DNA from 2 places in the Streptomyces sp. NPDC052701 genome. Region 2 is predicted to be linked to the other one. Evidence: riboswitches for the same ligand, from Rfam matches in the RefSeq annotation. Region 2 holds a riboswitch; the other holds the start of a gene.
The links. A riboswitch is a leader RNA that binds a small molecule or an ion and turns the genes downstream of it on or off. The one in region 2 is predicted to bind S-adenosylmethionine.

Region 1 (3,394 bases), on a different contig from region 2:
GGCGGGCCGCACCTGGCCCGCCCTGCTGAACGGCCTGCTGGACGGCCGTGACCTGTCCGCGGACGACACCGCCTGGGCGATGGACCTGATCATGCGGGGCGAGGCGACCGACGCGCAGATCGCCGGGTTCGCGGTGGCGCTGCGGGCCAAGGGCGAGACGGTGGAGGAGATCTCCGGCCTGGTCCGCACGATGTACGAGCACGCCAACGTGATCGAGGTGCCGGGCGACACGGTCGACATCGTCGGCACCGGCGGCGACGGCGCGAGGACCGTCAACATCTCCACCATGTCGGCGATCGTCGTCGCCGGCACCGGCGCGAAGGTCGTCAAGCACGGCAACCGGGCCGCCTCGTCGGCGTCCGGCGCCTCGGACGTGCTGGAGAAGCTCGGGGTCAACCTGGAACTGACGCCGAAGCGGGTGGCCGAGGTCGCCGAGGAGGCCGGGATCACCTTCTGCTTCGCGGTGCGGTTCCACCCGGCGCTGCGCCACGTGGCGGCGGCACGGGGCCAGCTGGGCATCCGGACCACCTTCAACTTCCTCGGTCCGCTCACCAACCCGGCCAGGGTGAAGGCCCAGGCGGTGGGCGTCGCCGACCCGCGCATGGCGCCCATCGTCGCCGGCGTGTTCGCCGAGCGCGGCAACTCCTCCCTGGTGTTCCGGGGCGACGACGGCCTCGACGAGCTGACGACGACCTCGACGTCCCGGGTGTGGGTCGTCCGGGACGGCGAGGTGACCGAGGAGACCTTCGACCCGCGGGACGCCGGCCTCGGCCTGGTGCCCGTGGAGGCCCTGCGGGGCGCCGACGCCTCCCACAACGCGGAGGTGGCGCGGCGCCTGCTGGACGGCGAGACCGGTCCGGTCCGCGACGCCGTCCTGCTGAACTCGGCGGCCGCCCTGGTGGCGTTGCGGCCGACCCGGGCGCCGCTGGTGGAGCAGATCCGGGCCGGGATGCAGGAGGCGGCGGAGGCGATCGACTCGGGGGCGGCGAAGCGGACCCTGGAGCGCTGGGTGGCCGCCAGCAACGCCTGAACCCGCGGGAGCCGACGCGGGGCGCGGTCCGGTATCCGGACCGCGCCCTTGCGCGTCGGTGATCGTGTGGCAAGATGCTCACCAGGTCATGAGCGACAGCCATGAGGCCCCGGCCGGCTGTCCGGCAACCCTCCGTCCGTGGCGGGGTGCCCCGGGTGAAGACCAGGCCGCAGGCAGCGAGGTCTGCGGCAAGCGCGGACCCCTCGCGAAACCAGGGGTCCTGGTCGTTCGAGGGAGTCTCTCCGTGAGCAAGCGAATGCGTTAGGGCCGCAGAGCCCCGCCTCCGCATCCCCTTTCACCTTCTCCCACGCTCGAGCCGTGCGCGCTCGCGTGGTGAGTTCCGCCTGCCTGTACGGGAGTTCAGCCATGTCCGTCCTCACCGCTGCCGCCGACCAGTCCGTCCGTGCCCCGCTGCCCGTTCTGGGCCGGGACGTGACCGTGCCCCTCGTGACCGGCGGCGAGGTCGCCTACGCGGCGCTCGACTACGCCGCCAGCGCCCCGGCGCTGCAGCGGGTCTGGGACGACGTCGCCGCCTACGCGCCGTACTACGGCAGCGTCCACCGCGGTGCCGGGTACCTCTCCCAGCTGTCCACGGAGCTCTTCGAGAACGCGCGCGGGACCGTCGCCGGGTTCCTCGACTGCCGGGAGGAGGACCAGGTGGTCTTCACCCGTTCGACCACCGACTCGCTCAACCTCCTCGCCGCCGCCCTGCCCGGCGGCTGCCAGGTCTTCGTCTTCGAGACCGAGCACCACGCCGCGCTGCTGCCCTGGCGGGGCGCCCGCGTCACCTGCCTGGACGCCCCGGACAGCCCGCGGCGGGCCGTCGAGATCCTGGAGCGCGCCCTCGCCGGCCGCGCCCCCTCCCCGGGCTCCCGGCCCCGCCCGGGCGGGGAGGGCCCCGACGGCCCGGCCCTCGTCTGCGTCACCGGCGCCTCGAACGTCACCGGCGAGCTGTGGCCCGTGCGGGAGCTCGCGGCGGTCGCCCACGCGCACGGCGCGCGGATCGTGCTCGACGCGGCGCAGCTGGCCCCGCACCACCCGGTGAGCGTGCGCGACCTGGACGTCGACTGGGTCGCCTTCTCCGGGCACAAGCTGTACGCCCCGTTCGGCTCCGGCGTCCTGGCCGGCCGCGCGGACTGGCTGCGGGAGGCCGAGCCGTACCTCGCGGGCGGCGGCGCCAGCCGCAAGGTCACCCGGCGCGCGGACGGGGGCGTGGACGTCGAGTGGCACGAGACGGCGGCGCGGCACGAGGCCGGATCACCCAACGTCATCGGCGCCTACGCCATCGCCTCCGCCTGCAAGGCGCTCACCGAGGCCGGTTTCGACGCCCTGGTCGCCCGTGAGCAGCACCTGGTCCGCACGGTGCGCGAGGGGCTCGCCGACGTGCCCGAGGTGCGGATCCTGTCCCTCTTCGGCGACGACGCCCCGCGCGTCGGGGTGATCTCCTTCGTCGTCGAGGGCTGGAACAGCTCCCACTTCGCCGCCGCGCTCTCCGCCGAGTACGGCATCGGCGTGCGGGACGGGCTGTTCTGCGCCCATCCGCTGGTGCGCACCCTGCTCGGCGGCGACCCGCAGGCGCAGGGCGAGTGCGGGGCGCCCGAGGCGGCGCCCGGCGAGAGGGCCCTGAACGCGATCCGGGTCAGCTTCGGCGCGGGGACGCCGGACGAGCACGTGGAGCGGTTCGTGCGGGCCGTGAAGGAGCTCGTGCGGGACGGCGCCCGGTGGAGCTACCGCACGCAGGACGGGCGGTGCGTGCCGGACACCTCCGCCTGAACGGCGGCTCCGGTGAACGGCGGCTCCGGCCGCCCGAGCCCGAGCCGGCGGCGGGGCCCGCGCCCGGGGCGATCACCCGCGGGGCGCGGGACGGTCTCGCCGCCCGGCGGGGACCCGGGCGGCGTGGCGGCGGGGAGGACCGGAGCGTGGCGGCGTCCGCCCGGCCGTCAGTTGTCCAGCCCGATCGCGAACGCCGCCTCCAGGTCGTGCTGCGAGTACGTGCGGAACGCCACGTGGGTGTCCGTCCCCTCCACCCCCGGGATCTTGCTGATGCGGCCCGGGATGACCTCGGCGAGGTCCTCGTGCCGCTTCACCCGCACCATCGCGATCAGGTCGTACGTCCCCGTGACGGAGAAGACCTCGCTGACGCTGTCCAGCGAAGCGATCTGCTCCGCGATCTCGGGGATCCGGTCCACGCTGGTCTTGATGAGGACGATCGCGGTGATCACGGCTGGTTCTCTCCCTCGGACGCCGGAGGCGGTGCGGCCCTCACTTTAGTCGCAGGGCCGAAACGGCCCCACGCGTAGGCGAAGCCCAGGCCGAATCCCACCAGGTGGGCCAGGTAGGCCACGTCCGGCCCCGGGGACGTGC
Region 2 (3,394 bases):
TGTAGCGCTCGTAGGACGTCCACTGCCGCCGGAACTCCGCGTCGAAAACCGGCTCCAGCGGCGTCTGGTACAGCATGTGGTGCACGAACCACAGCACGGAGTTGGCGATGCCGTTGTACGCGTCGGCGTGCACGTCGGCGGGGACGTCCAGCATCCGCACGCCGTCCTCGCCCACGCCCCGCCGGACCGCCTCCCGGTCGCCGTCGGACAGCGCCGAGCACACCCACAGCGCGCCCGCGTCCGGGCCGATCGCCGACAGCCCGGACACCAGCCCCCCGCCGCCCCGCCTGGGGTGCAGCGAACCGTCCTCGCGCACCTCGTAGGAGACCGGGCCACGGTTGGAGGCCACCAGTACCTGCGCAGCACCGTACGTTGAAGCCATACGCCTCAACCTAGCCACGCCCCGCCCGCTCAAACGTACGGACCGGCCGTACGCGACCGGAAACACATCCGGTCAGGCGGCCCTGCGCGCCCGGTACTCGGCTATCTCCGCCATCGGCGGCCGCTCCTCGGTGTCCACGGAGTAGGTCCTCGGCTCAAAACCGTCCTCGCCCCGCTCGAACTGGGTGAGGGAGGGCCGGATCAGGTGGCCCCGGGCGAGGCGGAGCTGGGCCGTGCGGTAGATCGCGGCGGCCATCCGGCCGAGCGCCTGCCCGTCCTGGTGCCGGTGCCTGCGCACGCCCACGTCGACCTGGGCGAGGGCGTCCAGGCCCACCAGGTGCAGGGCGTCGACCAGCATGCCGAGCTCCACGCCGTAGCCGACGGGGAACGGCAGCCGTTCCAGCAGGGAGCGGCGGGCCGCGTACTCGCCGCCGAGCGGCTGCACGAAGCCGGCCAGCTGCGGCCAGTGCATGTTCAGCAGCGGCCGGGCCATCAGCTCGGTGACCCGGCCGCCCTGCCCGGCCGCGCCGCCCAGCGGGCGGTCGTACATGGCCTTCACCAGGTCGACGTCCGGGTCGGTGAGCAGCGGGCCCACGATCCCGGAGACGAAGTCGGAGGAGAACTCCCTCAGGTCGGCGTCGACGAAGCAGACGACGTCCCCGGTCGTGGCCAGCAGGGAGCGCCACAGCACCTCCCCCTTGCCGGGGACCGCCGGCAGGCGCGGCAGGATCGCGTCCCGGTGCACCACCGTCGCGCCCGCGGCGGCGGCCACCTCGGACGTGCGGTCCGTGGACCCCGAGTCGACCACGACGAGCTCGTCGACGAGCGGGACCTGCTGCACGAGGTCGTGACGGATGGCGGCGACGATGTCGCCGACCGTCTCCTCCTCGTTGAGCGCGGGCAGCACGACGCTGACCGACTGGCCCGTGGCGCGTTTCGCGGCGAGGATCTGGTGGAGCGGCCGGTCGGTGACGGACCAGGAGCGGGTGCTCAGCCAGCGCTCGACTTCTTCCAGCACGGTCTGCGGCTCCTCACTGTTCGGATCACGGGATCTTCGTGTGATCCATCTCGCGGTTCGGACGACTATCTCAACTGTCCTGGCCGTCGGTTACAGTCTTGGACAACGCGGATGACCATCGCATGTCGGGGGTCACCGCCGTTTCACAACCACATACAGCTCATCCAGAGGGGCAGAGGGACACGGCCCGATGAAGCCCCGGCAACCCTCCAGCCGGTTCTCGTTCCGGCCGCTGTGCGCGCACGGCGGACCGCTCGGCGAGGCTCCCGGCTAGGGAAGGTGCCAAATCCGTCTCACGACGAGATGCGTCGTGAGGAAGATGAGGAGAAAGGGCCTCGCCTCACATGGCTGTGCAGACCGTTGCAAGCACCACCGATTCCGCCGCCTCCGTCGACCTGGGCCCCGCCGCGGCGCTGTCCTGCCGCGAATGCGGCCACCGCGTCCCCCTCGGCCCGGTCTTCGCGTGCGAGGAGTGTTTCGGCCCGCTGGAGATCGCCTACGACTTCTCCGCCCACCGGCCCGAGGAACTGCGCAGGCGGATCGAGGCGGGCCCCGCGAACATCTGGCGCTACGCGCCGCTGCTGCCGGTCCCGGCCGACGTGGCCGGCAAGCCCAACCTCAACCCCGGCTGGACCAAGCTGGTCAAGGCCGACAACCTGGCGCGCGAGCTCGGCGTGACCGGCGGGCTCTACGTGAAGGACGACTCCGGCAACCCGACGCACTCCTTCAAGGACCGCGTCGTCGCCCAGGCCCTGGAAGCCGCCCGCGCCTTCGGCTTCACCACCCTGTCCTGCTCCTCCACCGGCAACCTGGCCGGCGCCGTCGGCGCCGCCGCCGCCCGCGCCGGCCTGCGCTCCTGCGTGTTCATCCCGCACGACCTGGAGCAGGGCAAGGTCGTCATGGCCGCCGTCTACGGCGGCGAGCTGGTCGGCATCGAGGGCACCTACGACGACGTCAACCGCTTCTGCTCCGAACTGATCGGCGACCCGGCCGGCGAGGGCTGGGGCTTCGTCAACGTCAACCTGCGGCCCTACTACGCGGAGGGCTCCAAGACCCTGGCGTACGAGATCTGCGAGCAGCTCGGCTGGCGGCTGCCGGACCAGATCGTCGTGCCGATCGCCTCCGGCTCGCAGCTCACCAAGATCGACAAGGGGCTGCGGGAGCTCATCGCACTCGGGCTGGTCGAGGACCGGCCGTACAGGATCTTCGGCGCGCAGGCCGAGGGCTGCTCGCCGGTCTCCGCCGCCTTCAAGGCGGGCCACGACGTGGTGCGTCCCCAGAAGCCGAACACCATCGCCAAGTCCCTGGCCATCGGCAACCCGGCGGACGGCCCCTACGTCCTGGACATCGCGCGCCGCACCGGCGGTGCCGTGGAGGACGTGACGGACGAGCAGGTGGTGGACGCGATCAGGCTGCTGGCCCGGACCGAGGGCATCTTCGCCGAGACGGCGGGCGGCGTGACGGTCGGCGTGACGCGCAAGCTGATCGAGGACGGCGTCCTCGACCCGACGAAGACGACCGTCGTGCTGAACACCGGCGACGGCCTGAAGACCCTCGACGCGGTGGCCGGCACCGGCCTGACCGCCACCATCCGCCCGACCCTGGACTCCTTCCGAGAGGCTGGCCTCGCATGAGCGTGACCGTCCGCATCCCCACCATCCTGCGCACCTACACCGGCGGCCGGGCCGAGGTGACCGCCGAGGGCGCGACCCTGGCCGAGGTCATCTCGGACCTGGAGAAGAACCACACGGGCATCGCCGCCCGGGTCCTGGACGACCAGGGCAGGCTGCGCCGCTTCGTCAACGTGTACGTCGACGACGACGACGTCCGCTTCGAGCAGGGCCTGGAGACGGCCGTCCCGGACGGCGCCGGCGTGTCCATCATCCCGGCGGTCGCCGGAGGCTGACCGGGACTGCTCGTTACCTTCGGTAAGCGACGTCACCGAGAGTTCACTGAATTGCCCCCTCCGCGAGAGAAGCGGAGGGGGCAATTCAG

Region 1: it holds a riboswitch for S-adenosylmethionine, as region 2 does, so the genes downstream of both, AB0L29_RS06445 (aminotransferase class V-fold PLP-dependent enzyme) here and thrC (threonine synthase) in region 2, are expected to answer to the same signal.

The regions. Positions count from the first base shown of each region.
Region 1 is NZ_JBFATO010000003.1:311,611-315,004, reverse strand. It holds gene trpD (anthranilate phosphoribosyltransferase) at 1-1,030, shown strand, start outside; SAM riboswitch class IV at 1,115-1,231, shown strand; gene AB0L29_RS06445 (aminotransferase class V-fold PLP-dependent enzyme) at 1,397-2,803, shown strand; gene AB0L29_RS06440 (Lrp/AsnC ligand binding domain-containing protein) at 2,971-3,252, opposite strand; gene AB0L29_RS06435 (rhomboid family intramembrane serine protease) at 3,249-3,394, opposite strand, start outside.
Region 2 is NZ_JBFATO010000002.1:124,478-127,871, forward strand. It holds gene AB0L29_RS03645 (trehalose-6-phosphate synthase) at 1-382, opposite strand, end outside; gene AB0L29_RS03650 (glucosyl-3-phosphoglycerate synthase) at 455-1,399, opposite strand; SAM riboswitch class I at 1,557-1,725, shown strand; gene thrC (threonine synthase) at 1,744-3,033, shown strand; gene AB0L29_RS03660 (MoaD/ThiS family protein) at 3,030-3,305, shown strand.